Linked DNA regions of Cupriavidus necator N-1. The protein of the gene in region 2 interacts with the protein of the main gene of each other region in a pairwise test. Links are inferred from orthologs where the notes say so. Each region holds a gene or a part of one and is shown on either strand. Other genes may lie near its edges.

Evidence for each region.
Region 1: the proteins of CNE_RS12880 (region 2) and lpdA interact in binary tests that used the Escherichia coli proteins (3 or more experiments, as listed by UniProt). The link is inferred for Cupriavidus necator N-1 from one-to-one orthologs.

The regions. Positions count from the first base shown.
Region 1 is NC_015726.1:1,409,492-1,424,718, forward strand. Bases 4,867-7,731 are described here. They hold lpdA (dihydrolipoyl dehydrogenase), read left to right. Parts: upstream 4,867-5,339; coding sequence 5,340-7,124; downstream 7,125-7,731. Other genes in these bases: CNE_RS06820 (Ntn hydrolase family protein), read left to right, coding at 4,867-5,306; CNE_RS06830 (universal stress protein), read left to right, coding at 7,441-7,731. Also shown: aceE (pyruvate dehydrogenase (acetyl-transferring), homodimeric type), read left to right, coding at 29-2,716; aceF (dihydrolipoyllysine-residue acetyltransferase), read left to right, coding at 2,884-4,560; more of CNE_RS06820, read left to right, coding at 4,629-4,866; more of CNE_RS06830, read left to right, coding at 7,732-7,878; CNE_RS06835 (hypothetical protein), read left to right, coding at 7,973-8,167; amrS (AmmeMemoRadiSam system radical SAM enzyme), read left to right, coding at 8,164-9,252; TIGR01841 family phasin PhaP1, read right to left, coding at 9,534-10,112; CNE_RS06850 (histone deacetylase family protein), read left to right, coding at 10,472-11,392; CNE_RS06855 (DMT family transporter), read left to right, coding at 11,389-12,312; CNE_RS06860 (acyl-CoA thioesterase), read left to right, coding at 12,385-12,864; CNE_RS06865 (nitroreductase), read left to right, coding at 12,861-13,583; pbpG (D-alanyl-D-alanine endopeptidase), read left to right, coding at 13,856-15,079; CNE_RS06875 (FAD-binding oxidoreductase), read right to left, coding at 15,148-15,227. UniProt on the Escherichia coli protein: Lipoamide dehydrogenase is a component of the glycine cleavage system as well as of the alpha-ketoacid dehydrogenase complexes.
Region 2 is NC_015726.1:2,731,947-2,747,355, forward strand. The notes cover bases 4,592-7,638. They hold CNE_RS12880 (UvrD-helicase domain-containing protein), read right to left. Parts: upstream 7,266-7,638; coding sequence 4,917-7,265; downstream 4,592-4,916. Other genes in these bases: CNE_RS12875 (MFS transporter), read left to right, coding at 4,592-4,873; CNE_RS12885 (valine--tRNA ligase), read left to right, coding at 7,485-7,638. Outside these bases: CNE_RS12860 (IclR family transcriptional regulator), read right to left, coding at 1-150; sauS (acylating sulfoacetaldehyde dehydrogenase), read left to right, coding at 358-1,839; CNE_RS12870 (acyl--CoA ligase), read left to right, coding at 1,836-3,365; more of CNE_RS12875, read left to right, coding at 3,581-4,591; more of CNE_RS12885, read left to right, coding at 7,639-10,352; UTP--glucose-1-phosphate uridylyltransferase GalU, read left to right, coding at 10,482-11,372; CNE_RS12895 (sulfurtransferase TusA family protein), read right to left, coding at 11,461-11,688; CNE_RS12900 (NUDIX domain-containing protein), read right to left, coding at 11,739-12,323; CNE_RS12905 (threonine aldolase family protein), read right to left, coding at 12,371-13,402; CNE_RS12910 (4-oxalocrotonate tautomerase), read right to left, coding at 13,431-13,619; CNE_RS12915 (class II aldolase/adducin family protein), read right to left, coding at 13,672-14,448; CNE_RS12920 (YbfB/YjiJ family MFS transporter), read right to left, coding at 14,592-15,409. UniProt on the Escherichia coli protein: A helicase with DNA-dependent ATPase activity. Unwinds DNA duplexes with 3'-5' polarity. Translocates on single-stranded DNA with 3'-5' polarity. Initiates unwinding more efficiently from a nicked substrate than double-stranded DNA.

The DNA.
Region 1 (15,227 bases), 1.3 Mb from region 2 along the record:
AAGCAAAGAATTCACCCAGGAGACAGTCATGTCCGCCGTACCAGAGCAGATTCTCGGCGCCTCGAGCGCCAACGACGCCGATCCCCAGGAGACCCATGAATGGCTCGACGCCCTGCAGGGCGTCCTGGCCGCCGAAGGTCCGGCGCGCGCCGCTTTCCTGATCGACAAGCAGATCGAATACGCACGCGTGAACGGCGTCACCCAGCCGTTCCACGCCGAGACGCAGTACATCAACACGATTCCGGTCGAGCAGCAGGCCCGCATCCCCGGCGACCAGGACATCGAGCACCGCATCCGCTCGTACACCCGCTGGAACGCCATGGCGATGGTGCTGCGCGCGAACAAGCACACCAACGTCGGCGGCCACATCTCGTCGTTCGCCTCGGCTGCCACGTTGTATGACGTCGGCTACAACCACTTCTGGCGCGCCCCGTCGGAAGCCAGCGGCGGCGACCTGGTCTTCGTGCAGGGCCACTCGGCTCCGGGCGTGTATTCGCGCGCCTTCCTGCTCGGCCGCCTGACCCAGGACCAGCTCGACAACTTCCGCCAGGAGGTGGACGGCAAGGGCATCTCGTCCTACCCGCACCCATGGCTGATGCCGGACTTCTGGCAGTTCCCGACGGTGTCGATGGGCCTGGGCCCGATCATGGCCATCTACCAGGCCCGCTTCATGAAGTACCTGGACAGCCGCGGCCTGGCCAAGGCCGGCGACCGCAAGGTCTGGGCCTTCCTGGGCGACGGCGAGACCGACGAGCCGGAATCGCTGGGCGCGATCGGCATGGCCGGCCGCGAGAAACTCGACAACCTGGTCTTCGTCATCAACTGCAACCTGCAGCGCCTGGACGGTCCGGTGCGCGGCAACGGCAAGATCATCCAGGAACTGGAATCCGAATTCCGCGGTGCCGGCTGGAACGTGATCAAGGTGGTGTGGGGCAGCAAGTGGGATTCCCTGCTGGCGCGCGACACCAAGGGCCTGCTGATGAAGCGCATGATGGAATGCGTCGACGGCGAGTATCAGACTATGAAGGCCAAGGACGGCGCCTACGTCCGCGAGCATTTCTTCAACACGCCTGAACTGAAGGCGATGGTGGCCGACTGGTCCGACGACGATATCTGGCGCCTGAACCGCGGCGGCCACGATCCGCACAAGATCTACGCCGCCTACAAGGCTGCCAGCGAGCACAAGGGCCAGCCCACGCTGATCCTGGCCAAGACCATCAAGGGCTATGGCATGGGCGACGCCGGCCAGGCCATGAACGTGGCCCACCAGCAGAAGAAGATGCCGGTGGACGCGATCCGCAAGTTCCGCGACCAGTTCAATCTCCCCGTTGCCGACGACCAGCTGGAAGATGTGCCGTACATCACCTTCCCGGAAGGTTCGAAGGAACTGGAATACATGCGCCAGGCGCGGCAGAACCTGGGCGGCTACCTGCCGGCCCGCCGCCAGAAGGCCGAAGCCCTACCGGTCCCGCAACTGTCCGCGTTCGAGGCGCTGCTGAAGGCCACCGGCGAGGGCCGAGAAGTGTCCACCACCATGGCCTTCGTGCGTATCCTGAACACCCTGCTGAAAGACAAGCAGATCGGCAAGCACGTGGTGCCCATCGTCCCGGACGAGTCGCGCACCTTCGGCATGGAAGGCCTGTTCCGCCAGGTCGGCATCTGGAACCAGGAAGGCCAGAAGTACGTGCCGGAAGACCATGACCAGCTGATGTTCTACAAGGAATCGCAGACTGGCCAGGTGCTGCAGGAAGGCATCAACGAAGCCGGCGCCATGTGCGACTGGATCGCCGCCGCCACGTCGTACTCGACGCACGGCGTGCAGATGATCCCCTTCTATATCTACTACTCGATGTTCGGCATCCAGCGGATCGGCGACCTGTGCTGGGCCGCTGCCGACATGCGCTCGCGCGGTTTCCTGCTGGGCGGCACCGCCGGCCGCACCACGCTGAACGGCGAAGGCCTGCAGCATGAAGACGGCCACTCGCACGTGTTCCACGCCGCCATCCCGAACTGCATCTCGTACGACCCGACCTTCCAGTACGAACTGGCGGTGGTCATGCAGGACGGCCTGCGCCGCATGTACGCCGAGCAGGAAGACGTCTACTACTACCTGACGGTGATGAACGAGAACTACGAGCATCCGGAAATGCCGGCTGGCGTAGAGCAGGACATCGTCAAGGGCATGTACCAGTTCCGCAAGGGCGTCGAGAACAGCAACGCGCCGCGCGTGCAGCTGCTGGGCTCGGGCACGATCTTCCGCGAAGTGATCGCCGCTGCTGACCTCCTCAAGAAGGACTGGGGCGTGGAGTCGGACCTGTGGGGCTGCCCGAGCTTCACCGAACTGGCCCGCGAAGGCCACGACGTCGAGCGCTTCAACCTGCTGCACCCGACCGAGACCCCGCGCGAATCGCACGTGGCCAAGAGCCTGAAGTCGGCCCGCGGCCCGGTGATCGCCTCCACCGACTACGTACGCGCCTTTGCCGAGCAGATCCGTCCGTTCGTGCCGCGCCGCTATGTGGTGCTGGGCACCGACGGCTTCGGCCGCTCGGATACGCGCGAGAAGCTGCGCCACTTCTTTGAAGTGGACCGCTACTGGGTCACGCTGGCCGCGCTCAAGGCGCTGGCCGACGAGGGTGCGATCGGCCGCGACAAGGTCGCCGAGGCCATCAAGAAGTACAACCTCGATCCGAACAAGCCCAACCCGATGTCGGTCTGATCCGGCAGCCAGCACCAACCCCCGCAGTACGGCAACGCCGTGCCGCGGGCGCCCCGGCCAGAGCCCGGACGGCGCCTTGCGGCATGGCGGCGTGACAGAAGCGGGCGGCGAAGGTAATCTCGCCGCTTGCGGACGTCGCGCGTGCCGGCCTGCCCAGGAGACACTGAATGAGTCAAGCGATTGAAATCAAGGTGCCGGATATCGGCGACTATGACGCCGTTCCCGTCATTGAAGTGCATGTGAAACCCGGCGACAGCATCGACGCGGAAGACGCGCTGGTGACGCTGGAGTCGGACAAGGCCACCATGGACGTGCCCTCGCCGCAGGGCGGCGTGGTCAAGGAAGTCAGGATCAAGGTTGGCGACAACGTCGCCGAAGGCTCGGTGCTGGTGATGCTGGAGCCGGCCGGCCAGGCCGCTGCTGCGCCCGCGCCTGCAGCCGCACCGGCGCCTGCCGCCGCTGCACCGGCCCCGGCAGCCGCCGCAGCCCCCGCAGCCCCCGCGCCGGCTCCGGCCGCAGCGCCGGCTGGCGGTGGCGGCATCATCGAGGTGAAGGTGCCTGATATCGGCGACTACGACGCCGTGCCGGTCATCGAAGTTCACGTCAAGGCGGGCGACACCATCAATGCCGAAGACGCCGTGGTGACGCTGGAGTCCGACAAGGCCACCATGGACGTGCCGTCGCCGCAAGGCGGCGTGGTCAAGGAAGTCAAGGTCAAGGTCGGTGACAACGTCGCCGAAGGCACGCTGCTGCTGATCCTGGAAGGCGCCGCCGCAGCCGCCGCCCCGGCCGCTGCCGCCGCGGCACCGGCTCCGGCTCCGGCTGCCAGCGCGCCCGCACCGGCGCCGGCCCCCGCAGCCGCCGCCCCGGCTCCGGCCGCAGCGCCTGCTGCCGCGCCGGCCGCCGCTGGCGCAATCGGCAAGGCCGCCCACGCCAGCCCCTCGGTGCGCAAGTTCGCACGCGAGCTGGGCGTGGACGTGTCGCGCGTGCCGGGTACCGGCCCCAAGGGCCGTATCACCCAGGAAGACGTGCAGGGCTACGTCAAGGGCGTGATGAGCGGCCAGGCCGCCGCGCCCGCGCAGGCCGCCGCGGCTGGTGCCGGTGGTGGCGAGCTCGGCCTGCTGCCGTGGCCGAAGGTCGATTTCACCCGCTTCGGCGAGGTCGAAAGCAAGGCCCTGTCGCGCATCAAGAAGATCTCGGGCGCCAACCTGCACCGCAACTGGGTCATGATCCCGCACGTCACCAACCATGACGAAGCGGACATCACCGAACTGGAAGCCTTCCGCGTCCAGCTGAACAAGGAAAACGAAAAGGCCGGCATCAAGGTGACGATGCTCGCCTTCATGATCAAGGCCACGGTGGCGGCGCTGAAGAAGTTCCCGAACTTCAATGCCTCGCTGGACGGTGACAACCTCGTGCTGAAGAAGTACTTCAACGTCGGTTTCGCCGCGGACACCCCGAACGGCCTGGTCGTGCCGGTGATCAAGGACGCCGACAAGAAGGGCGTGCTGGAGATCAGCCAGGAAATGAACGAACTGGCCAAGCTGGCACGCGACGGCAAGCTCAAGCCGGACCAGATGCAGGGCGGCTGCTTCTCGATCTCGTCGCTGGGCGGCATTGGCGGCACGTACTTCACGCCGATCATCAATGCGCCGGAAGTGGCCATCATGGGCGTGTGCAAGTCGTACCAGAAGCCCGTGTGGGACGGCAAGCAGTTCGTGCCGCGCCTGACGCTGCCACTGTCGCTGTCGTGGGACCACCGCGTCATCGACGGTGCCGAGGCCGCGCGCTTCAACACGTACTTCGGGCAACTGCTGGCGGATTTCCGCCGGATCCTGCTGTAAGCGGGGTTGCGCCGGGCAGGCCGACGGCCTGGCCTGCCCGGCGCACCACGCGCAACCGGGAGCGAGCCATGACTACCTGCGTGGTCGTCAGGAAGGGCGCCGAGGTGGCCATCGCGGCAGACGCGCTGGTCACCTTTGGCGACACGCGCCTGTCGCGTGCCTACGAGCGCAACCAGAAGGTGTTCCCGGTGGGCGACGGCTTTATCGCGCTGGCCGGGACCACCGCGCACTTCCCGGTCATGCGCACGCTGCTGGCGGGGCTGGGCGAGGAGTGCCGGCTGGGCTCGCGCGACGACGTGTTCCGCACCTTCCTGAAGGTGCATGAGAAGCTGAAGTCGGACTATTTCGTCAACACCAAGGAAGACGAGGACGATCCCTACGAGTCGTCGCAGATCGTATGCCTGATCGCCAATCCGGCGGGCATCTTCGGCGTCTATTCGTACCGCGAGGTGTTTTCGTTCGACCGCTTCTGGGGCATCGGCTCGGGCCGCAACTACGCGCTGGGCGCGATGCATGCGGTCTATGACCGGCCGGACCTGGATGCGGGCGAGATCGCGCGTATCGGCGTCGATGCGGGCGTGGAGTTCGACAAGAGTTCGGCGGGGCCGATCGAGGTGCACACCGTGCGGCTGCACGAGGGTGACGCCGCACCGGCGGCGGTGGCTGGCGGTACCGCGGGTGGCAATCCGTCGACCGGCAATACAGCACCCGACAGCGCGGCAACCAACAACGACGGCGCGCCCTGAAGCCGAGAGGCGGGCGCGCATAGAGGAGCAAACATGAGTGTGATCGAAGTCAAGGTGCCGGATATCGGCGATTTCGACGCGGTGGAAGTGATCGAGGTGCTGGTCAAGGCCGGCGACACGGTCGAAGTGGAACAGTCCCTGATCGTGCTGGAATCCGACAAGGCCAGCATGGACGTGCCGTCGTCGGCCGCCGGCAAGGTGGTTGAGGTCAAGGTCAAGGTCGGCGACAAGGTCGGCCAGGGCGCGGTGATCTGCACCATCGAGGCCCAGCAGGCCGCGGCCGCCCCGGCGCCCGCGCAAGCCCCGGCACCGGCGCAGGCTCCCGCACCCGCGGCGGCTGCTCCGGCCCCGGCTCCTGCCGCCGCCAGCCACAGCGGCGGCGCCGATATCCAGTGCGAGATGCTGGTGCTGGGCGCCGGCCCCGGCGGCTATTCGGCCGCTTTCCGCGCCGCAGACCTGGGCATGAACACCGTGCTGGTGGAGCGCTACGGCACCCTGGGCGGCGTCTGCCTGAATGTGGGCTGCATCCCGTCCAAGGCGCTGCTGCACAACGCCGCCGTGATCGACGAAGCCAAGGCGCTGGCTGCGCACGGCATCCTGTTCGGCGAAGCCAAGATCGACCTGGACGGCCTGCGCCACTACAAGAACCAGGTGGTCGGCAAGCTGACCGGCGGCCTGGCCGGCATGGCCAAGGCGCGCAAGGTGCAGGTGGTGCGCGGCGTCGGCAATTTCCTCGACCCGCATCACCTGGAGGTGGAGCTGACTGAAGGCGAGGGCAAGCAGACCACCGGCAAGAAGACCGTGATCCGTTTCGAGAAGGCCATCATCGCCGCCGGCAGCCAGGCGGTGAAGCTGCCCTTCATCCCCGAAGACCCGCGCATCGTCGACTCGACCGGCGCGCTGGAGCTGCCCGAAGTGCCCAACAAGATGCTGGTCATTGGCGGCGGCATCATCGGCCTGGAAATGGCCACGGTGTACAGCACGCTGGGTGCCGACATCGACGTCGTGGAAATGCTCGACGGCCTGATGAACGGCGCTGACCGCGACCTGGTCAAGGTCTGGGAAAAGAAAAACAAGGACCGCTTCGGCAAGGTCATGCTGAAGACCAAGACCGTCGGCGTGGAAGCCAAATCGGACGGCATCTACGTCAAGTTCGAAGGCGAGGCCGCACCGGCCGAGCCGCAGCGCTACGACCTGGTGCTGGTGTCGGTAGGCCGCTCGCCCAACGGCAAGCGCATCAGCGCCGAGAAGGCAGGCGTTGCCGTGACCGACCGCGGCTTTATCAACGTCGACAATCAGTTGCGCACCAACGTGCCGCATATCTTTGCGATCGGCGATATCGTCGGCCAGCCGATGCTGGCGCACAAGGCCGTGCACGAAGCCCACGTGGCGGCGGAAGCCGCCCATGGCGAGAAGGCCTACTTCGATGCCAAGCAGATCCCGTCGGTGGCCTTCACCGATCCGGAAGTGGCCTGGGCCGGCCTGACCGAAGACGAATGCAAGGCGAATGGGATCAAGTACAGCAAGGGCGTGTTCCCCTGGGCGGCTTCGGGCCGCGCCATCGCCAACGGCCGCGACGAGGGCTTCACCAAGCTGATCTTCGACGAGGAAACCCATCGCGTGATCGGCGGCGGCATCGTCGGCACGCATGCCGGCGACCTGATCAGCGAGGTCTGCCTGGCGATCGAGATGGGCGCCGACGCGGTGGATATCGGCAAGACCATCCATCCGCACCCGACGCTGGGTGAGTCGATCGGCATGGCGGCGGAGATCTATGAAGGTACGTGTACTGACGTGCCGCCGCCGCGCAAGCGCTGAGCGCCGGTCGCCGCAAGCGAGAAAGCCCGCCTGTCCAGGCGGGCTTTCTCATGGGCAATTATGCAATTAACCGCCAGGATTTGGCGGCGTCCGCGAGATCTGGTGCCACAACCGCTTGCATCGCGGCCGGGATGCAGTTTGCGACAGGAGCGGCGCAAGATCTTCGCTGCCTATACTGAATGCAGCCGGCATGCACCTCAATGCAACCGAGGGCGGCACTGCATATTCGCACGCGGCCGTTCGCTTGCCAGATGTCTGCTGGCGGGATCCGGTGGCCCCCCGTGTGGCTACCGTTCAGCTGACAAGGAGGCACGACGTGTTCAGGCATCTTCTTGTTGCGGTAGACGGCTCCGCACTGGCCGAAGCGGCCTTTCGCAAGGCACTGGTGTTCGCGCAGGAGACGCAAGCCAGCATTACGGCGGTGCGCGCCTGCCCGGATTTCCACATCACGACTTACCACACCGAAATGCTCACCGACACCCGAGAGCAGTTCGAAGAGGCGGTCCTCGAGGACGCATCGAAATACCTGGACGGCATCGCCCGAGAGGCCGCCGCGGCAGGCGTGCCTTGTGACACCAGCAGCGTGGTCGACGACCACCCCTACGATGCCATCATCAAGGCTGCCGAAGAAAAGGATTGTGACCTGATTGTCATGGCATCTCATGGACACAGGGGTGTGAAGGGTCTGCTGATCGGCAGCGAAACCCTGAAGGTACTGACCCACAGCAAGATTCCGGTGCTGGTATATCGCTGAACGCCGCGTGAACGGGGTCGCCGGGATCGATGATGCCGGACACGTTCGTGATGCCACCATGGTTGCCTGTCATGGGCGCCATAAAGGATCCGCCATGAGCACTCGCCGCTATGTCGTGATGATCGACCAGCCCAGGGACGTTGCCGACGAGCAGATGGCAGAGTACATCAAGCATGCCATCGCCGGCTGGGGTGCCGGATTGCCCCCGCCTCCGGCGGACAGCCCGTTCTTCGACCTGGATGTGTTGTCGGTAACCGTGATCAGCAAGCCGCACAAGGACCATCCATGAAGGATGTGCCCGGTTCAGGGAGCTACCCCGGCCGTTACTGGCATTTCCTGGATGACGGCCGCATGCAATGCGACCTGTGCCCGCGCAACTGCCGCCTGCACGGCGAGCAGCGCGGCGCTTGCTTCGTGCGCCAGCGGGTCGGCGATCGGATGGTGCTGACCGCCTACGGCCGCTCGTCGGGCTTCTGTATCGATCCTGTCGAGAAGAAGCCGCTCAACCACTTTTACCCGGGCTCCGCCGTCCTGTCGTTCGGCACGGCCGGCTGCAACCTGGCCTGCAAGTTCTGCCAGAACTGGGATATCAGTAAATCGCGCGAGATGGAGACCCTGGCCGATGCGGCCATGCCCGAAGCGATCGCCGCATCGGCGGCGGCGCATGGTTGCAAGAGCGTGGCCTTCACCTACAACGACCCGGTGATCTTCGCCGAATACGCCATGGACGTAGCCGATGCCTGCCACGAACTGGGGATCAAGGCGGTGGCAGTGACCGCCGGGTATATGGGCGCCCAGGCGCGGCGTGATTTCTACACCAGGATGGATGCGGCAAACGTCGACCTGAAAGGCTTTACCGACGCGTTCTATGTTGCCTTCACCGGGGCGCACCTGCAGCCGGTACTGGAGACGCTCCAGTACCTGAAACACGAAACCGATGTCTGGCTGGAGATCACGACGCTGCTCATTCCCGGCAAGAACGACAGCGATGACGAGATTCGCGCCGAGGCCCAGTGGATCGCCAGGGAGCTTGGCCCCGACGTTCCGCTGCACTTCACCGGATTCCATCCGGACTACAAGATGCGCGACGTGCCGCCGACACCATGCTCCACCCTTGCGCGCGCTCGCAAGCACGCGTTGGCGGAGGGGCTGCATTACGTCTACACCGGCAACGTCCACGATACTGCCGGTGCCACCACGTATTGCCCTGTTTGCCGCGCGCAGCTCATTGTGCGCGACTGGCATGCGATCGAAAGCTATCGCCTGACGCCCACGGGAACTTGCCCGGACTGCTTTGCGCAGATTGCAGGACGTTTCGGGAATTTTGAGCGTCAGTTCGGGCGGCGGCGGATTCCTGTGTACATCGGGGAATAAGCCGGCATGCAGGCGCAGGGCCCACAGCCGCAGGTCGCTGGGACCAACCTGGTGGAAGGGGGAAGCGCAAAAAAAAGCCCGACCTGTAGAGGTCGGGTTTAACGATACCTTTGGACAAGGAGACCGCGGTACCGAGGAGACATCGGCAGACAAGGCAGCGCCGGTGCAACTCAGTCAGGGCACTACCTTCATCGTTGGCAAAGCACACCGCAAACGCCAGGCGTCGATATGCTTTGGCAACGGACCGGCCGTAGCCGGTCCATCTTCAACGCAGACTGCTATCAGGCAGCCGTCGTCTTCTTCGCCGTGGCCGTACGGGCCGTGGCGCTGGCTTGCTGGGCAGCCTTGGTGGCAGCCGTTGCCGCAGCCTGGAAGTTGGTTTCAGCGATTTCGACCGCTTGCTTGGTCGCCTTCTGCACCGACTCGTAGGCGTTGTTGGCAGCGGAGATCGCCGACTTCACGATGGCCACGGTCGATTCCGAACCGGCCGGGGCGTTCTTGGCGAGGTTCTCGACCAGGGCTTGCACGTTCTTCGAGCCTTCGGCCAGTTGGGCCTCGGCTACCTTGGTGAACTCGCTCTGGGTTTCCGAAGCGATTTCATACAGGTGGCGCGTGTAGGCCAGGGTCTTTTCGGCAACCGGCTGCACGGCTGCGGCCTGGATGGCCAGCAGTTCCTGCGCGTCCTTGGCCGACAGTGCCTTCTTGGCGTTGTCGACGCTTTCCGCGAACGAGGTCTTGACGACCTGCAGGTTCAGCTCGACGAGCTTTTCGACGCCTTCAAACGCCTTGGTGGTCAGGCCGAACAGCGTTTCGAGGTTGGCCTTTTGCGCTGCTGCAACTTGTTCCGGGGTGAGGATCATTGCTGGTCTCCAGTGGTGAACTTCAAGGTCTAGCAAATTAAGCCGCCTAGATGTCAGGGCCGTGACGGTGTTGTGCCGGATTCGGCCAGCCCAGGCGTGTGGGTGGGTCAAGGCGCATTTCTTGTTTGGTGCGCCGCAACAATTCCTATTGTAGAGACGCCGGATTCAATGTCAAGTGGATTTTGTGCGATGCACAAAAGAGCGTTGCAGACGATGTACGGATGTGGCGGCTGCGCTATCCCGGCACGCTCCGGCGATGGCCGGGCAGGGGTGCTACCATCCCGGATTGCCCGCGCCCGCACGGCTGGCCGCCGCCGGGAATCCAACAAGACGTGAACCGAACCGCCCAGGCCACTTCCATGCTCGCTTTCTACGCCGACCACTTTGTGCTGCCACTGCCACCCGGGCACCGTTTCCCGATGCGCAAGTACAGCATGCTGCGCGATGCCGTCGCGGCGCAGGTGCCGGGGTTGCGCCTGGTGGAGGCGCCGCGCGCGGGCGACGACGCCTTGTTGCTGGCGCACACGCCCGGGTACGTGCAGGCCGCGTCAACCGGCACGCTCGACGCGGCGCGCCAGCGCGAAATCGGCTTCCCGTGGTCCGAGGCCATGGTGGAACGCTCGCGGCGCTCCGCCGGCGCCACCATCGAGGCCTGCCGGACGGCGCTGCGCGAAGGCGTTGCCGTGAACCTGGCGGGCGGCACCCACCATGCGTATGCCGACAAGGGCGGCGGCTTCTGCGTGTTCAACGATGCCGCCATTGCGGCCCGCGTGCTGCAGCGCGATGGTGCCGTGCGCCGCGTGGCCGTGGTCGACCTGGACGTGCACCAGGGCAACGGCACCGCGTCGATCCTGCAAGGCGATCCCTCCGTGTTCACGCTGTCGCTGCATGGCGAGAAGAACTATCCGTTCCGCAAAGAAGCCAGCAACCTGGACGTCGGCCTGCCAGACGGCTGCGACGACGACACCTATGCGCAGGCGCTGCAGGCGGCGCTGGACACGCTGTTCAGTCGCTTCGATCCTGAACTGCTCATCTACCTGGCCGGTGCCGATCCGCATGAGGGCGATCGCCTCGGGCGGCTCAGGCTGACCCTGGCGGGCCTGGCACGGCGCGACCGGCTGGTGTTCGATGCCGCGCATGCACGCCAGTTGCCGGTGGCAGTGGCGATGGCGGGCGGCTACGGCAACCAGATCGAGGATACGGTTGCGGTCCACGCGCAGACTGTGAGCCTAGCCGCGCAATATCACGCGCGCCATGCACAGGTGGCGCTGGCCTCATGAGTGGCGTGATGGAGCAAGGCGGCGCAGCGGCAAGCGCCCGCGCCACCCTGTGGGTGGCGTCGATGCCGTGGCTGTTCGTGCTGATCTGGAGCACCGGCTTTATCGTCGCCAAATACGGCATGCCGTATGCGGAGCCGATGACCTTCCTGTTCCTGCGCTTTGCCGGCGTGGTGGTGCTGATGGTGCCATTCGTGCTGCTGGCGCGCGTGCCGCTGCCGCGCCTGCCAGGCAAGGCGGAAACGGACTGGCGCGCCGTCGGCCATATCGCCGTCGCCGGGCTGCTGCTGCAGACGGGCTACCTGGGCGGCGTCTGGGCGGCGATCAAGCTTGGCATGCCCGCCGGCGTATCGGCGCTGATCGTCGGCATGCAGCCGATCCTGACCGCGCTGATCGCCACGCGCATGGGTGAGCGCATCGGCGCGCGCCAGTGGCTGGGGTTGCTGCTGGGCATTGCCGGCGTGGCACTGGTGGTGGCCAACAAACTGGGTGCCAGCGGGCTCACGCCGGCAAGCCTGGCACTGGCGGGTGGCGCCTTGCTCAGCATCACGGTCGGCACGGTCTACCAGAAGCACTACTGCCCGGTGTTCGACCTGCGCATGGGCTCGGTGATCCAGTTCGCCGCGGCGGCACTTGCGTGCGTGCCGTTCATGTTCCTGTTCGAGACCCGCGCGGTGCAGTGGAGTGCCGCGATGTTCGGTGCCATGGCGTGGTCGGTGGTGGCGCTGTCGATCGGCGCGATCTCGCTGCTGTTCCTGCTGATCCGGCAGGGCGCGGCCACCAAGGTGTCGAGCCTGATGTACCTGACGCCGCCCACTACCGCAGTGATGGCCTGGCTGCTCTTCGGCGAGCGCTTTCCGCCGCTAGCCGCTGCCGGCATGGTGCTCGCGGCGCTGGGTGTCGCACTTGTCATCCGCCGCTAGCCGCGGCGCGTTCGAGTCGCGTACGCGGCTACTTCAGAGTATTCCTATTCCATCCTGTTCCGTCCACGTCTCATGAAACCGCAAGCCGAGTCGCGCAGTGCCTATCCGTACTTCCAGCCGATCACCACGCGTTGGATGGATAACGATGTCTATGGCCACGTTAACAACGTTGTCTACTACAGTTATTTTGATACCGTGGTGAATACCTACCTGATCCGGCAGGGCGTGCTCGATGTCACATCGGGCGACACGATCGGGCTGGTGATCGAGACGCAGTGCAACTACTTCTCGTCGCTCAGCTTCCCCGAGACCGTCGTGGCCGGCCTGCGCGTGGCAAGGCTGGGCACGTCGAGCGTGCGCTATGAGGTCGGGCTGTTCAGCGGCGACAACGAGATCGCCGCCGCGCAGGGGCATTTCATCCACGTCTATGTCGATCGCGCCACGCGCCGGCCGGTGCCGTTGCCCGAGCCGCTGCGCGAGGCGCTGCTGCCGTTGGTGATGACCGACGCGGTGGCGGGCGGGCAAGGGTGGGAACGGGGCAACAGGAGATGAACAAGATGTCCCACGAGGTGCAATTCGGTTCGCAGGATGCCGTGGACTGCGTGGATCGCGCGATCCTGACGCGGCGTTCGGTGCGGGCCTTTCTCGATACGCAGGTGCCGCGCCGGACCGTCGAAGAAATCCTGGCCGTGGCCAGCCGTGCGCCGTCGGGCACCAATACGCAGCCGTGGCGCGTCTATGTGCTGTCCGGCGAGGCCAAGGCCAAGCTGTGCGCCGATGTGCTGTGCGCCTACGAAGACCCCGAGCGCGACAGCAAGTACCTGGAGGAGTATCCGTACTACCCGCGCGAGTGGGCCGATCCCTACTTGTCGCGGCGGCGCAAGGTGGGCTGGGACCTGTACGGGCTGCTTGAGATCAGCCGTGAAGACAAGGCGCGCATGCATGAACAGCATGCGCGCAACTTCCGTTTCTTCGATGCGCCGGTGGGGATGATCTTCACCATCGACCGCATCATGGAGCAGGGCAGCTGGCTGGACTACGGCATGTTCCTGCAAAGCATCATGGTCGCCGCCCGGGCGCGGGGGCTCGATACCTGCCCGCAGGCGGCGTTCACGCAATTCCACAAGATCATCGGCAGTCACCTGCGGCTGCCGCCGGAGGAAATGGTGGTGTGCGGCATGTCACTGGGTTTTGCCGACCCGGAAGCGATCGAGAACCAACTGACCACGGAACGTGAACCGGTCAGCGAGTTCGCGCGTTTCCTCTCATAGTAAAGCTTGTATCAATGTGTAACGATGAATGCCGATATACAAGGTGACTTCCCTGTGTTGGCTGGAGTGTTTCCAGGAGGCAGCAAGGTGAACCCGGGTACGCCCGGGGCAAGCCAGAGGCGGTTCGCATGCAAACGTGACCTTTTGGTTGCTTTTTCCACAATGTGGAAATGTTTGCAAATCGAACTTTAAGGAGCGTCTGTAAGTCTTTAATCTTGCTAACAATTTCTTTCTTTCCTACACTAGCGCCATTCCTATGCGCTGAACGAATCATGTTCCGGTCTGATTCCATTTTTTCCAGATTCTTCGGCTCCGCACCCCTGTCCGCTGTTGCTGCCGCGGTCCTGGTGTCGGTGTCGATGGTCGCGGCACCCGTGGCCCTAGCGGCCACCACGTCTGCAACCACCCAAAAAACGCCCAAGAAGCAGGCAAAATCGGCTAACGCCGAGAAAAAGAGTGCTTCGAAGACTGTCGCCAAGAGTTCGCGTGGCGGCAAGGTCGCCAAGAGCGAAGCAAGCAGCACGCGCAAGGTGGTGGTGCTGAGGAACGGCAAGCGCCATACCGTTGTGGCCCAGCGCGCGGCGCCCGTGCGCGCCGTCTTCACCCCGGCCAAGCCGTCGCTGGGCGAAGCCATGGGCTTGCGCGACACGGATGACGCGCTGGCACTGCGTTCCAGCGTGGCGCTGGTGATGGACCAGAACTCAAACGAGGTGCTGTTCCAGAAGAACGCCAGCGCGGTGCTGCCGATTGCCTCGATCACCAAGCTGATGACCGCGCTGGTGGTGATGGACGCCCGCCTGCCGATGGACGAAGTCCTGACCATCTCCGAGGACGACCGCGACACCGAGAAGCACAGCAGTTCGCGCCTGCGCTTCGGTACGCAGTTGACGCGCCAGGAACTGCTGCTGCTGGCGCTGATGTCGTCCGAGAACCGCGCCGCGTCGGCACTGGGCCGCAACTATCCGGGCGGCCTGCCGGCCTTTGTGCAGGCGATGAACCGCAAGGCCCGCGAGCTGGGCATGAACGACAGCCACTTCGTCGATTCCAGCGGGCTGTCGAGCAGCAATGTGTCGAGCGCGACAGACCTGGTGCGCATGGTCAACGCAGCGTACCGCAACCCGACCATCCGCGAGTTCTCGACGCAGACCGAGCATGAGGTCAACGTGATGGGCCGCACCCAGCACTACGTCAGCACCAACCGCCTGGTGCGCGGCGGCAACTGGGAGATCGGCCTGCAGAAGACCGGCTTTATCTCCGAAGCTGGCCAGTGCCTGGTGATGCAGGCCAAGGTCCAGGGCCGCAACGTGGTGATGGTGTTCCTGGACTCGGCCGGCAAGCTGTCGCGCTTTGCCGATGCCAACCGCGTCAAGGAATGGCTGGAGCATGCGCCGTCGCCATCGTCCCCGCAGCGTGGCTTCCCGTCGTCGCCGAACCTGACGCAGGCTCCGGGCGGCGCGCACGCGATCCTGGCTTCGCAGCAGTCGCGCGGCATTTGATACGGAACGCCTGACCGGAAAAAACGCGCCGTGCTACGGCGCGTTTTTCTTTTTGGCGGCCGCGGCCGTCAGAGCAGCTTGCCGGGGTTCATGATCCCGGCCGGGTCGAACACGGCCTTGATTTCGCGCATCAGCCGCAGTTCCAGCG
Region 2 (15,409 bases):
TTCCAGCTGCTTGAGGATGCGGTGGACGGTCTGCTTCGGCAACTCGATCGCCTGCACGATGGCCGCCAGCGACAGGGGTCCGTCGGCCGCGGACAGGATCTCGAGAATGCGGAAGGCGCGCACCGCGGCGGCATTCGAGTGATTGCTCATGGATCAAATTTAAAGGATTCCGGGACGCATGGCCGTCCCGAAAACTGAATTCTGGATCGCACCCCGGCTGCGCGCTCGCGAAAGCGCACAAATTGGGACGGCCTGTCTGCCCCGCTTCACTAGATTCGATCCAGGGCCGCCGATGGTGCCGCGAAGTGCACGACAAAGCGCGGTGGCCCTAACTGTCCAAACCGCGGAGTCGAATCCATGAGTGTGCAAATACTGCATCGCCGGCAGTCCAACAATTCCGATTTGCCCTTACCGACGGCATCCCTGCCCGCGCAGCCAGCGCAAGCCGCGGCCGAAGCCGTCGCTGCGGTCGTGGCCCGGGCCAGGCAGGCGCAGCGCGAGTTCGCGCGTGCCGACCAGGCCACCGTCGACACGGCAGTCGCCGCTGCGGCGTGGGCCATCATGGAGCCCGCGCGCAACCGCCAGCTGGCCGAGCGTGCCGTCGCCGACACCGGCCTGGGCAATGTCGACGACAAGATCCGCAAGAACCACCGCAAGACGCTGGGCCTGCTGCGCGACCTGCATGGCCGCAAGACGGTAGGCGTGATCGCACAGGATGCGGCAGCCGGCATTACCGAGATCGCGCGGCCCGTGGGCGTGGTGGCGGCCATCACCCCGTCGACCAATCCCGCGGCCACGCCGGCCAACAAGATCATCAACGCGCTCAAGTGCGGCAACAGCGTGATCGTGGCGCCGTCGCCGAAGGGGCAGGACACCTGCGCGCTGCTGCTGTCGTTCATCCACGCCGAGTTTGCCCGCGCCGGCCTGCCCGCCGACCTGGTCCAGATGCTGCCCGCGCCGGTCTCGAAGGCCGCGACGGCAGAGCTCATGCGGCAGGCTGACCTGGTGGTCGCGACCGGCTCGCAGGCCAACGTGCGCATGGCCTACACCTGCGGCACGCCGGCTTTCGGCGTGGGCGCCGGCAATGTGGCATCGATCATCGACGCCAGCGCCGCGCTGGATGACGCGGCCGCCAAGGTGGTGCGCTCCAAGACCTTCGACAACGCCACCAGTTGCTCGTCGGAGAACAGCCTGGTCGTGCTCGACGCCGTCTACACGCCCATGCTCGACGCCCTGGCGGCGGTCGACGGCGTGCTGCTCACGGCTTCGGAGAAAGCGCGGCTGCAGGCGCTGATGTGGCGCGACGGCAAGCTCGCCGGCACCTTCACGGGACAGAGCGCGGCCCGCATTGCCGAACTCGCCGGGCTGGAACGCGTGCGCGCGCTGCAGCCCGCGATGCTGCTGGTGGAAGAAGCCGGCGTCGGCAGCGACTACCCCTTCTCCGGCGAAAAGCTCTCGCCCGTGCTGACGCTCTACCGCGCCGCCGACTTCGCGGCGGCGGTCGAGCGCGTGGCGAGCCTGTACGCCTATATGGGCGCCGGGCATTCGGTCAGCCTGCATTCGTCCAACCCGCGTCATGCGCTGCAGCTCGGGCAGGAACTGCCGGTGGCGCGCGTGATCGTGAACCAGGCGCATTGCTTCGCCACCGGCGGGAATTTCGACAACGGCCTGCCGTTCTCGCTGTCGATGGGCTGCGGCACCTGGGGCGGCAACAACTTCTCGGACAACCTCGGCTGGCGCCAATTCCTGAACATCACCCGCATCGCCGTGCCCATCGCCGAGCACGTGCCCGATGAATCGGACCTTCTGGGCGATTACTTCGCGAGGGTCGGCAAATGAACGCGCGCACGGAACCCGAAGTGTTCGACACGCTTGCCGCGCTGATGGCCGTGCGTGCCGCGCAGTGGCCCGACAAGCCCTACCTGTTGTCCCCGGACAGTGGCCATGCGCTCACGTTCGGCGCGCTGGCGGCCGACGCCGGCATGCTCGGCCGCCGCTATGCGGCAGCCGGCCTGGGCAGCGGGCAGACGGTGTCGGTGTACCTGCCCAACGGCGAGCAGACCGCGCGGCTCCTGCTCGGCACCATGGCTAGCGGGCTGGTCGTCAACCCGATCAACCTGCTGTGCCAGCCAGCGCAGCTGCGCTACATCCTTGCGCATTCGGATACCCGGCTGGTCTTCACCTGGCCCGACGGAGAAGCCGCCATCCGCGAGGCCCTGCGCGAGACCGGGCTGGACGTGCCGGTGATCGTCACCGCGCCCGACGCCAACAGCCTGCCGGCACTGCCCGCCACGCATGACGCTGCGTCGCCACTGCCCCCACCCCAGCCGGACGCGCCCGCGCTGCTCATGTACACGTCCGGCACCACCGGCACGCCCAAAGGCGTGCTGCTGACGCAGCGCAACCTGATGGCCAATGGCGCCAACGTCAGCCGCGAGCACTGCCTCGGGCCGGCCGACCGGGTGCTGGCGACGCTGCCGCTGTACCACATCAATGGCCTGGTCGTGACCGCGATCGCGCCGCTGGTGCATAGCGGCTCGGTGGTGATGCCGATGCGATTTTCCGCCGGCGCGTTCTGGCAGGACAGCGCGCGCCACGGCTGCACCTGGCTGAACGTGGTGCCGACCATCATCGCCTACCTGCTGAACGATCCGCACGGCCAGGCCCCGGCCGGCGTGCGCTTCTGCCGCTCGGCCTCGGCGGCGCTGCCGCCCGAGCATCACCGCGCCTTCGAGGCGCGCTTCGGCATCGGCGTGATCGAGACCATGGGCATGACCGAGACTGCCGCACCGGCGTTCAGCAATCCGCTCGACCCGGGCCGGCGGCGCATCGGCAGCATCGGCCAGCCTTCTGGCACGCGCGCACGCGTGCTCGGTCGCGACGGCAAGCCGGTGCCTGACGGACGGGTCGGCGAGATCGTGCTGCAGGGCGAGAGCGTGATGGCGGGCTACTACAAGGCGCCGGACATCACGCGCGAGGCCTTTACGCACGACGGCTGGCTGCGCACGGGCGACCTCGGCTACCGCGACGCCGATGGCTATTTCTACATCACCGGGCGCGCCAAGGAACTGATCATCAAGGGCGGCGAGAACATCGCCCCGCGCGAGATCGACGAGGCGCTGCTGCGCCATCCGGCCGTGCTCGAAGCCGCGGCGGTCGGCGTGCCGGACCCGGCCTACGGGCAGGAGATCGTCGCCTACGTGGTCATGCGCGAGGCCGCGCACTGCGACGACGCAGCGCTGCGCGCGCATTGCCTGCGCGAGCTGGGCCGCTACAAGACGCCGAAGGAGTTCCGCTTTATCGCCGAGCTGCCGCGCGGCCCGTCCGGCAAGGTGCAGCGGCTGAAGCTGCTCGACCACGTCTGAACCTTCCCTCCCTTTCCACAACCCTAGCCAAGGAGCCTGCCCGACCAGAATCCACCAGACCAGGAGACACGACTCAAGACTGCAGACAGATTGCTCAAGGACGGGGCAGCGCGGCCGGCGCCGCGCCCCGGCCGCGCCGCAAGCGCATGGCTACGGACCGTGCGCCGGCCGCCGCCCCGTCAACACCACGCGCGCGCCGCGCATAGGAGGTGGTTATGAAGCAACGCATCAAGACCCGGCACATGATCCTGGGCGTCATGTGCCTGATGTATTTCATCGCCTATATCGACCGCGTCAACATCTCGGTCGCCGCCCCCCTGATCCGCGAGGAAATGGGGCTGACCACATCGCAGCTGGGGCTGGTGTTCTCGGCCTTTGCCTACCCCTATGCCGCCATGCAGATCCTCGGCGGCTGGATGGCCGACAAGTTCGGGCCCAAGAAGGTGCTGATCGTGCTGTCGTTGATCTGGGGCGTGGCCACCGTGCTGACCGGCTTCGCGGGCAGCGTGCTGATGCTGGTGGTGTTGCGCTTCGTGCTGGGAATCGGCGAAGGCGGTGCATTCCCGACCGCGACGCGCGCCTTCACCTACTGGATGCCGGTGGCGGAGCGCGGTTTCGCGCAGGGCATCACCCACAGCTTCGCGCGGCTGGGCGGTGCGATCACGCCGCCGATCGTGCTGGTCATCGTGGCCGCCGCCGGCTGGCGCGAAGCCTTCATCGTGCTGGGCGCGGTCAGCCTCGGCTGGACCTTGCTGTACGCCTTCTTTTTCAAGGATTCGCCCGACAAACACCGCCGCGTGACGGCGCAGGAGCTGCAGGAAATCGGCTACCGGCGCGGCGATAGCCAGCAGGCAGCCAAGGTGGCCACGCCGTGGCGGCGCCTGTTCCGGCGCATGTGGCTGGTGACCTTCGTCGACTTCTGCTACGGCTGGTCGCTGTGGGTCTACCTGACGTGGTTGCCCTCGTACCTGAAGGAGGCGCGCGGCTTCGACCTGAAGCAGCTGGCCTTGTTCACGGCATTGCCACTGATGGCGGGCGTGGTCGGCGACACGCTCGGCGGCGTGCTGTCGGACCGCATCTACCGGCGCACCGGCAACCTGCGCCTGGCGCGCGGTTCGATCCTGTTCGTGGGGCTGGCCGGCTCGCTGATGTTCATCGTGCCGATGACCTCTACGGGCGATGCCGTCAACGCCGTGATCCTGCTGTCGCTGTCGTTCTTCTTCCTGGAGCTGACCAACGCGGTGCTGTGGAGCCTGCCGCTGGACATCGCCGGCAAGTACGCCGGCACCGCGGGCGGCATGATGAACACCGGCTTCGGCGTAGCCGGCATGGTGTCGCCGGTGGTATTCGGCTACCTGATCGAGCGGACCGGCAGCTATGACCTGCCGTTCATGATCTCGGCGGCGCTGCTCGGGGTTGGCGCGCTGGCCTCGCTGTTCATCAATCCGCTGCTGACGGTGGACAGCCCCGACGAAAAGGCTGGCGAGGTCCGCCACGCCCTGCCCTGAGCCGCCCGGGGCGCGGCATGGCGCGCAGCGAAGCCGGACCCGCTCAGTCGATCGTGTCCAGCTTCGCCACCGACAGCGCCAGCCACTTGGCGCCGTTGCGCTTGAAGTTGATATTGGCGCGTGCGTCCGTGCCTTCGCCTTCCAGCGCGGTGATCACGCCTTCGCCAAACTTGTTGTGGAACACCGACTGCCCCACCCGGAAGCCGGTGCCGGCCTCGCGCTTGGCATCGGCATAGCCGTTGCCGTTGTCCATGCCGCCGGTGGGGCGCGTGCCGGTATAGGGCACGTCCTCGGGCTTGCGGAACCAGTCGCGGCCCCAGGCGCTGTCGCGCTCCTGGCGGCGCACGCCGCCGTAGCCCTGCGCCGGCGGCGTCAGCCACTTGAGCGAGGCCTCGGGCAGTTCCTCGAAGAAGCGTGAGCGCACGTGGTAGCGGGTCTGGCCGTGCAGCATGCGGCTTTGCGCGAACGACATGTAGAGCCGCTTGCGCGCACGCGTGATCGCCACGTACATCAGGCGGCGCTCTTCTTCCACGCCGTCCGGGTCCATCATGCTGTTCTCGTGCGGGAACAGGCCCTCTTCCATCCCGGTGATGAAGACCACGTCGAATTCCAGCCCCTTGGCCGCGTGCACGGTCATCATCTGCACCGCGTCCTGGCCGGCCTGGGCCTGGTTGTCGCCGGCTTCCAGCGAGGCATGGGTCAGGAACGCGACCAGCGGCGTCATCACCACCGGCAGCGCTTCCGGATCCAGCACCTGCTGGGCCTGGTCGCCGTCGGCCAGTGCCGGGGCGGCGGGGCTGCGGTCAACCGGAATCACCGCGGCCAGCGCTTCCAGGCCGTAGCCTTCCTCGACCACGAAGGCCTGCGCGGCGGTCACCAGTTCCTGCAAGTTCTCGATGCGGTCCTGGCCTTCCTTCTCGCCCTGGTAGTGGGTGATCAGGCCGCTGTGGTTGATCACGTACTCGACGGTCTCGGCCAACGTCATGCGGCGGGTATCGTCGCGCATCTTCTCGACCAGGCGCGTAAAGGCCGCCAGCTTGCTGCCGGCCGCGCCGGGCACGTAGGCCACCGCCTCGGCCAGCGCGCAGTCGTACTGGCGCGCCATGTCCTGCAGCACTTCCAGCGAGCGCGCGCCGATGCCGCGCGCCGGGAAGTTGACCACGCGGCCAAAGGCGGCATCGTTGCGCGGATTCTCCAGCAGCTGCATGTAGGCCAGCGCGTGCTTGATTTCGGCGCGCTCAAAGAAGCGCAGGCCGCCATAGACGCGGTACGCGATGCCGGCCGAGAACAGCGCATGCTCGATCACGCGCGACTGCGCGTTGCTTCGGTACAGGATGGCGATCTCGGCGCGGCTGGCGCCCTGCGCGATCTGGTCGCGGATCTCCTCGATGATCCAGGCGGCTTCCTGGCCGTCAGAGCCGCCCTGGAACACCCGCACCGGCTCGCCATGGCCGGCGTCGGTGCGCAGGTTCTTGCCCAGGCGGCGCGCGTTGTGCGAGATCAGGTGGTTGGCCGAATCCAGGATATGCCCGTGCGAGCGGTAGTTCTGCTCCAGCTTGATCAGCCGGCGCACGCGGAACTCGTGCTCGAAGTCGCGCATATTGCCGACGTTGGCGCCGCGGAACGCATAGATGCTCTGGTCGTCGTCGCCGACGGCAAAGACTGCGGCCGGGTTCTGCGTGCCGTAGCCGGCCAGCAGCTTGAGCCACTGGTACTGCAGCACGTTGGTGTCCTGGAACTCGTCGACCAGCACGTGGCGGAAGCGGTGCTGGTAGTGCTGGCGGATGGCGTCGTTGTAGCGCAGCAGCTCGTAGCAGCGCAGCAGCAGCTCGGCAAAGTCGACCACGCCCTCGCGCTGGCACTGCAGGTCGTAGGCCGCATAGAGGTCGACAAAGCGCTTGTTGAAGTCGTCGTTGGCCTCGACGTCGGCCGGGCGCAGGCCCTGCTCCTTGGCATTGTTGATGAAGTACTGCAGGTTCTTGGCCGGGTACTTCTCATCGTCGACGTTGAGCGACTTGAGCAGCCGCTTGAGCGCCGAAAGCTGGTCCTGGCTGTCCAGGATGGCAAAGGTCTGGGGCAGGCCGGCGTCGCGGAAATGCGCGCGCAGCATGCGGTTGCACAGGCCGTGGAAGGTGCCGATCCACATGCCGCGGGTGTTGATCGGCAGCATCGACGACAGCCGCGTCTGCATTTCCTTGGCGGCCTTGTTGGTAAAGGTCACCGCCAGGATGCCCGCCGGTGAGACCCGGCCGTTCTGGATCAGCCAGGCGATGCGCGTGGTCAGCACGCGGGTCTTGCCGCTGCCCGCGCCCGCCAGGATCAGCGCCGGCTCGTCAGGCAGGGTGACGGCGGCTAGTTGTTCGGCGTTCAGGTTGGCAAGCAGGTCGGACATCGGATGAGCCTTGTGGATTGACGGCAATTATACCGGCGGGCCCTGTCGCGCAAGTCACATCCGGCGGGGCCGGATGGCCAGGAAATAGGCACCAGCCTGCCACCCCCGTATAATTTAACGTTTTACTGGCGCAATGCCGGCCGCCGACGGCCGCCGCCGCGCCAGGCGCAGGCCGAAGCACCCTGCGACGACCCCCGACGCCAATATCCACATCCCAGCATGACCGCCCAAGACCAGTCCCTCGCCAAAAGCTTCGAACCCGCCGCCATCGAGGCGAAATGGGGCCCCGAGTGGGAGAAGCGCGGCATCGCCCAGCCGACCTTCGACCCTGCCCGCCCGGACTTTGCGATCCAGCTGCCGCCGCCCAATGTGACCGGCACGCTGCATATGGGCCACGCGTTCAACCAGACCATCATGGACGGCCTGGCGCGCCATGCGCGCATGAGCGGCGCCAATACGCTGTGGGTGCCGGGCACCGACCACGCCGGCATCGCCACCCAGATCGTGGTGGAGCGCCAGCTCGAGTCGCAGGGCGTGTCGCGCCATGAGCTGGGCCGCGAGAAATTCACCGAGAAGGTCTGGGCCTGGAAGGAAGAGTCGGGCTCGACCATCACCCGCCAGGTGCGGCGCATGGGCGCTTCGATCGACTGGAGCCGCGAGTACTTCACGATGTCGCCCGAGATGTCGAAGGCGGTCACCGAAGCCTTCGTGCGCCTGCACGAACAGGGCCTGATCTACCGCGGCAAGCGCCTGGTCAACTGGGACCCGGTGCTGGGCACCGCGGTGTCGGACCTGGAGGTCGACAGCGTCGAGGAAGAAGGCTCGCTGTGGCATATCCACTATCCGCTGGTCGAGGCTGACACCAAGGGTGGCCTGACCCACCTGACCGTGGCCACCACCCGCCCCGAAACCATGCTGGGCGACGTGGCCGTGATGGTCCACCCGGAAGACGAGCGCTATGCGCACCTGATCGGCAAGTTCGTGCATCTGCCGCTGACCGAGCGCCAGATCCCGGTGATTGCCGACGAATACGTCGACCGCGAGTTCGGCACCGGCGTGGTCAAGGTGACCCCGGGCCATGACTTCAACGACTATGCGGTGGGCCAGCGCCACAACCTGCCGCAGCTTTCGATCCTGACGCTGGACGCGAAGATCGTTGCCGACGCCCCCGCCGCCTACGCCGGCCTGGACCGCTTCGACGCGCGCAAGGCCATCGTCGAGGACCTGGACAAGCGCGGCCTGCTGGCCGAGGTCAAGAAGCACAAGCTGATGACCCCGCGCAGCGAGCGCACCGGCAGCGCGATCGAGCCGATGCTGACCGACCAGTGGTTCGTCGCCATGAGCAAGCCGGCGCCGGAAGGCACCTTCTACCCGGGCCGCTCGATCGCCGAGGTGGCGCTGGAAGCCGTGCAGAGCGGCGAGATCAAGCTGGTGCCGGAAAACTGGATCAGCACCTACAACCAGTGGCTGGGAAATATCCAGGACTGGTGCATCTCGCGCCAGCTGTGGTGGGGCCACCAGATCCCGGCGTGGTACGACGATGCCGGCAACTGCTTTGTCGGCCGCACCGAAGACGAAGCGCTGGCCAAGGCAAGGGCCGCCGGCAGCACCGGCAGCCTGCGCCGCGAGGAAGACGTGCTCGACACCTGGTTCTCGTCGGCGCTGGTGCCGTTCTCCTCGCTGGGCTGGCCGGGAGAAACGCCCGAGATGCATCACTTCCTGCCGTCGTCGGTGCTGGTGACCGGCTACGACATCATCTTCTTCTGGGTGGCGCGCATGGTCATGATGACCAAGCACTTCATCGGCAAGGTGCCCTTCCATACCGTCTACGTGCACGGCCTGGTGCGCGATTCGGAAGGCAAGAAGATGAGCAAGTCCGAGGGCAACACGCTGGACCCGGTGGACCTGATCGACGGCATCGACCTCGACACGCTGCTGCAGAAGCGCACCACCGGCCTGCGCCGCCCCAAGGACGCGCCCAAGATCGAGAAGAAGACGAAAAAGGAATTCCCCGAGGGCATTCCCGCCTTCGGCGCCGACGCGCTGCGCTTCACCTTCGCGTCGCTGGCCACGCTGGGCCGCAACGTCAACTTCGATACCGGCCGCTGCGAGGGCTACCGCAACTTCTGCAACAAGCTGTGGAACGCGACCCGCTTCGTGCTGATGAACACCGAGGGCCATGACTGCGGCATGGGCCCGTGCAACCACGACTGCGGCCCGGACGGCTATCTGGATTTCTCGCAGGCCGACCGCTGGATCGTGTCGCTGCTGCAGCGCGTGGAAGCCGAGGTCGAGAAGGGCTTTGCCGAATACCGCTTCGACAATATCGCCAACGCGATCTACAAGTTCGTCTGGGACGAATACTGCGACTGGTACCTGGAGCTGGCCAAGGTGCAGATCCAGAACGGCACCGAGGCCCAGCAGCGCGCCACGCGGCGCACGCTGCTGCGCGTGCTCGAGACCGTGCTGCGCCTGGCGCATCCGATCATCCCGTTCATCACCGAAGAGCTGTGGCAGAAGGTGGCCCCGCTGGCCGGCCGCGCCAAGGGTGATGGCTCCGAAACCATTGCGCTGCAGCCCTACCCGCTGCCGGCGGTCGCCAAGATCGACGAGCAAGCCGAGCAATGGGTTGCGCGCCTGAAGGAAGTGATCGATGCCTGCCGCAACCTGCGCGGCGAGATGAACATCTCGCCGGCCCAGCGCATCCCGCTCTACGCCGAGGGCGACAGCGCCTTCCTGAAGGCGGCTAGCGCACATATCCAGGCACTGGCGAAACTTTCCGAGGTGCGCGTCTTCGAAGATGAAGCTGCCCTGCAGGCTGAAGGCGCCGGCGCGCCGGTCGCCATTGCCGGGGGCAACCACCTGCTGCTGAAGATCGAGATCGATGCCGCCGCCGAGCGCGTGCGCCTGTCGAAGGAAGTCGAGCGAATCGGTGGCGAAATCGGCAAGTGCCGCGCCAAGCTGTCCAACGAGAGCTTTGTCGCCAAGGCACCGCCTGCCGTGGTGGCGCAAGAGACGCAGCGCCTGGCTGATTTCGAGCAGACGCTGGCCAAGCTGCAGGGCCAGCTGCAGCGGCTGCCGGCCTGACGGCACGGCGGCCGCATTCACGCCCCTGCCTGCCGGGGGTTCTGTCCGGCTTCGTCAGACAGAACCGGACAGACGGCGCCCGCAATGGCTGGCAGGGTTATGGACTGGAATCTGAGAGGTACACCTGATATGGAAAATCGCGTCACCAAGGCTGTGTTCCCGGTTGCGGGCCTGGGCACTCGCTTCCTGCCGGCCACCAAGGCCAGCCCCAAGGAAATGCTTCCGGTGGTGGACAAGCCGCTGATCCAGTACGCCGTGGAAGAAGCCATGGCCGCCGGCATTACCGAGATGATCTTTGTCACCGGCCGCTCCAAGCGCGCCATCGAGGACCATTTCGACAAGGCCTACGAGCTGGAAGTGGAGCTTGAGGCCAAGAACAAGCAGGCGCTGCTGGACGTGGTGCGCTCGATCAAGCCCGCCAACGTGGAGTGCTTCTACGTGCGCCAGCCCGAAGCGCTGGGCCTGGGCCATGCGGTGCTGTGCGCGGCCAAGCTGGTCGGCGACACCCCGTTCGCGGTGATGCTGGCCGATGACCTGATCGACGGCAACCCGCCGGTGATGAAGCAGATGGTGGATACCTTCAACCACTACAACTGCTCGGTGCTGGGCGTCGAGGAGATCACGCCGGAGCAAAGCCGCTCCTACGGCGTGATCGACGGCCGCGAGTGGGATGCGGACGTGATCAAGGTCTCGGGCATCATCGAGAAGCCGGCACCGGAAGATGCCCCGTCCAACCTGGGCGTGGTTGGCCGCTACATCCTGACCCCGCGCATCTTCGAACACCTGCGTGACCTGAAGCCGGGCGCCGGCGGCGAGCTGCAGCTGACCGACGCGATCCAGTCGCTGCTGGGTCAGGAGCAGGTGCTGGCCTACCGCTACCAGGGCCGCCGCTATGACTGCGGCAGCAAGCTGGGCTACTTGAAGGCGACCGTTGAATTTGCCTTGAAGCACCCGGAAGTCGGGGCTGACTTCAGCGCCTACCTGGAATCGCGCGAGCACCTGACCGGCATCGGCAGCTGATCGCGCTGGCCCTGCAAACAAGGAAAAAGCCGCTTTCGAGCGGCTTTTTCCTTGTGCAGTCCCGCCAGGTGCGGGAGCCGTATGCCGGTCAGCGGCGGCGCATGTAGAACACAAACACCTTGTCCACTTCCGAGTGCGACAGCAGCTCATTGCCGGTCTGCTTGGCAAAGGCCTGGAAATCGCGCGTGGCGCCGGGATCGGTGGCCAGCACCTTGAGCACGTCGCCGCTGGCCATGTCGGCCAGGGCCTTCTTGGTGCGCAGGATCGGCAGCGGGCAGTTCAGGCCGCGCGCATCCACTTCTTTCTGGAACTCCATTCGTCTCTTCCTTCGATTCTGGGGGCTGGGCGGCTGGCCGGAGGCCAGCCTCACCACCGGTATTGTAGCGAACCCCCGACCAGGCTGAAGTCGTGCGGGCGGCGCGGGTCGGGAATGTCGGCGCCGGTCTGGCGGTCGAAGAAGCGCACCGGATAGCCGCGCGCGGCCAGCCAGTCGGCCACCGCGAAGCCGGTGCCGGCCGACCAGACGCGCACATCCTCCGGCGCCACCAGCTTGTAGTCGGCCAGTTCCTCGGACAGCGCCACGGTGCCGGTCGCCTTGACGTGGTAGGCGATGATCAGCTCGTTCTTGCGCATGAACTCGTAGACGCCGATCAGCGACACCGACTCGGTATCGAGGTTGGTCTCTTCCTTCAGTTCGCGCGCCACGCCCAGCTCGGGCGGCTCGTCGCGCTCCAGGAAGCCCGTCACCAGCGCGAACATGGTCTCCGGCCAGGCGGCATTGCGCGCCAGCAGCAGCTTGTCCTGATACTCCACCACCGCCGCCAGCACCGGCAGCGGGTTGTTCCAGTGCACAAAGCCACAGTCCTGCTGCACGCAGGCGTGGCGTTCGCGCCCGGACAGCGGCAGCACCTCCAGCGGCGCGCCGCACTGCGGGCAGAATCGGTATTGCATTTGGGGGCTCCTGAAGGGGTCTCGTCGTTATAGGTATGGGATGCCGGTCAGGCGCCGCACGCCGTGCGCATATCGGTGGCCAGCGCCTCAACCGTCTGCGGCTGCAGGTCCCATGAACACATGAAACGGCAGCCGCCAGCGCCGATAAAGGTATAGAAGCGCCAGCCCCTGGCGCGCAGCGCCTCGATCGCGGGCAGCGGCAGCTCGGCGAAAACGGCGTTGGACTGCGTCGGGAACATGATGCGAACGCCCGGAATATCGCTGATGCGCTGCTGCAGCAACTGCGCCATCGCATTGGCATGGCGCGCGTTGGCGAGCCATACGTCGTTCTCGAGCAAACCCAGCCACGGCGCGGAGATAAAGCGCATCTTCGACGCCAGCTGCCCGGCCTGCTTGACGCGGTAGGCAAAGTCCTCGGCCAGGCGGCGGTCGAAGAACACCACCGCCTCACCCACCGGCAGGCCGTTCTTGGTGCCGCCGAAGCACAGCACGTCGACGCCGGCGCGCCAGGTGATCTCGGACGGATGCACGCCCAGCGACGCCACCGCATTGGCAAAGCGCGCGCCATCCATATGCACGCGCAGCTGGCGGCGCTTGGCGATGGCGGCGATCGCGCGCACCTCTTCCACGCTGTAGACGGTGCCGACTTCAGTCGACTGCGTCAGCGACACCACCTTGGGCTTGGGGTAATGGATATCGGAGCGGCGCGTGACCAGCGCCTCGACCGCGTCCGGCGTGAGCTTCCCGTCGGCGCCGGGCGCGGTCAGCAGCTTGGAGCCGTTGGAGAAGAACTCCGGGCCGCCGCATTCATCGGTCTCGATATGCGCCAGCTCGTGGCAGATCACCGAGTGGTACGACTGGCACAGCGCCGACAGCGCCAGCGAGTTGGCCGCCGTGCCGTTGAACACGAAGAATACTTCGCAATCGGTCTGGAACAGCTCGCGGATACGGTCGCAGACCTTCTGCGTCCAGGTATCGTCGCCATAGGCCTGTTCGTGGCCGCTCGCGTTGGCTTCCAGGAAATACTTAAGCGATTCGGGGCAGAAGCCGGCGTAGTTGTCAGAGGCGAAGTGCTGCATGGTGTTCAGTGTGGGGCTGCGTGGAACCTTACTTCTTGTCGGCCCAAAGCTCGCCGCCGGTGGCCCAGTTCTCGCGCTTGATGTCGGTGATGATGATGTCGACGGCCGAGGCCGAGCAGCCCAGGGTTTCGCAGCTGACGCGGGTCACTTCCTCGACAAATTTGCGCTTCTGCTCGATGGTACGGCCCTCAAACATTTCGACGTGGAAAGTCGGCATGCAATGCTCCTTTGATGAATGTGGTTGAGTCGCGGCGGGAAACCAGTCCCGCTCAGTCCCGGTATGAAGGATCGATTCTATCCAGTTTGCGCAGCAGCGCGGGCCACTCCATCACGCCTTCGACGGCGCCGTTGTCGTAGAGCTGCTCAGAGGTCTTGTCCGCCACAGCCGCGCCGGGCTGCACCAGCGCACCGCCCGCCTGCGCGGCAATCTGGACCTCGCAGGCCTTGATCAGCGTCGCCATCAGCACATAGGCCTCGGCCACGGTGCGGCCCACCGTCAGCGTGCCGTGGTTGCGCAACAGCATGGCCGGATGCGCACCCAGCGATGCGGTCAGCCGCGCGCCTTCGGCCGGGGTGAAGGCCAGGCCCTCGTAGTCGTGATAGGCCATGCGGCCGTGGAAGCGCATCGCATGTTGCGACAGCGGCAACAGCCCGGCGGCCTGTGCCGATACGGCAATGCCGGCGGTGTTATGCAGGTGCATCACGCACATCGCGTCGGCGCGTGCCGCATGCACCGCGGCGTGCAGCGCAAAGCCGGTCACATTGACCGGATGCACGGTCTCGCCGACGACCTCGCCGCGGCCGTTGATCTTGACCAGGTCGCTGGCGCCGATCTCGTCGAAGGCAAAACCGAAGGGATTGATCAGGAAGTGGCCGGGCTCGCCCGGCACCGTGGCGGAGATATGGGTGTAGATCAGGTCATCCCAGCCCTCGCGCGCGGCCAGGCGGTAGGCGGCGGCAAGGTCGACGCGCACGCGCTGTTCTTCGGCGGAAACGGGCTGGATGGGGGCACCCGCGGCACGCGCGGGCTGCAAGGCAAAAGACATGGGGTCGCTCCTGCGCCGCCCGGTCTCGCGTGCCGGGTACGGCCCCGGCCTTCTGTGCCGCGCCACGGGCTGCGCGCTGGGCGCGGCAGCCGCTCGCGTGGCGCGCCTGGCGGCAAAGGCAATACTTTAGCGCACCTTGCCGATCAGCTCCGGGCGGTCCCCGCCGGCCAGGCGCGGCGCATCCAGGCGAACACCAGCGCGCCGAGCAGCAGCGCCGCTGCCGCGCACGCCAGTGAACTGGCGAAGCCCCCGGTGCGTGCCACCAGCGCGGTCGCCAGCGGCGGCCCGGCGATCTGGCCCAAGCCGTAGGATGCCGTCATCAGGCCCATCAGCCGCGCCGCGTGCGGCCCCCACAGGCGCCGCGCCTCGCGCATCGCAAAGGCCACCAGCGCGGTGAACGGCAGCCCCGCCAGCAGGCTGCTCAGGGCAAAGCCGGCCACGGTGGGGAACACCACCGCGATCGCCACGCCCAGCGCCTGCATGCCGTACAGCAGCGTCAGCAGCTTGCGGTTGTCGTGCGCCATGCCGACCCGCGTGGCCAAGAACGCGCCCACCGCCACGCCCGCGCCGAAGATTGGCCAGAACAGGTCGGCCCAGACCGTGCCGGGCAGCGCCTCGCGCGCAATCACCGGCAGGAAGGTCGCGGTGATGATGTAGCCGAAGCCGGCCAGGCCGTAGGCAAAGGTCAGCGCCCAGGTCTGGGCATCGAGCCGCGCGGCGGCGGTATCGGCTGCCGCCTGGGACGGTGCAGCCGCTGCCGCCACCGCAGGCTCCGCGACGAAGATCCGCCAGACCGCCGCCACCAGCACCACCGCCAGCGCCGTGAAGGCGAGCCAGCCGTAGTCCGCGTTCCAGCCCGCGCCCACCATGCCGGATGCACCGAGCCCGGTGACGACAATGCCCAGCCCCGGCCCGCAGAAAATCAGCCCGGCGAGTTCCGGCTTGCCCAGTTCGGCCAGCC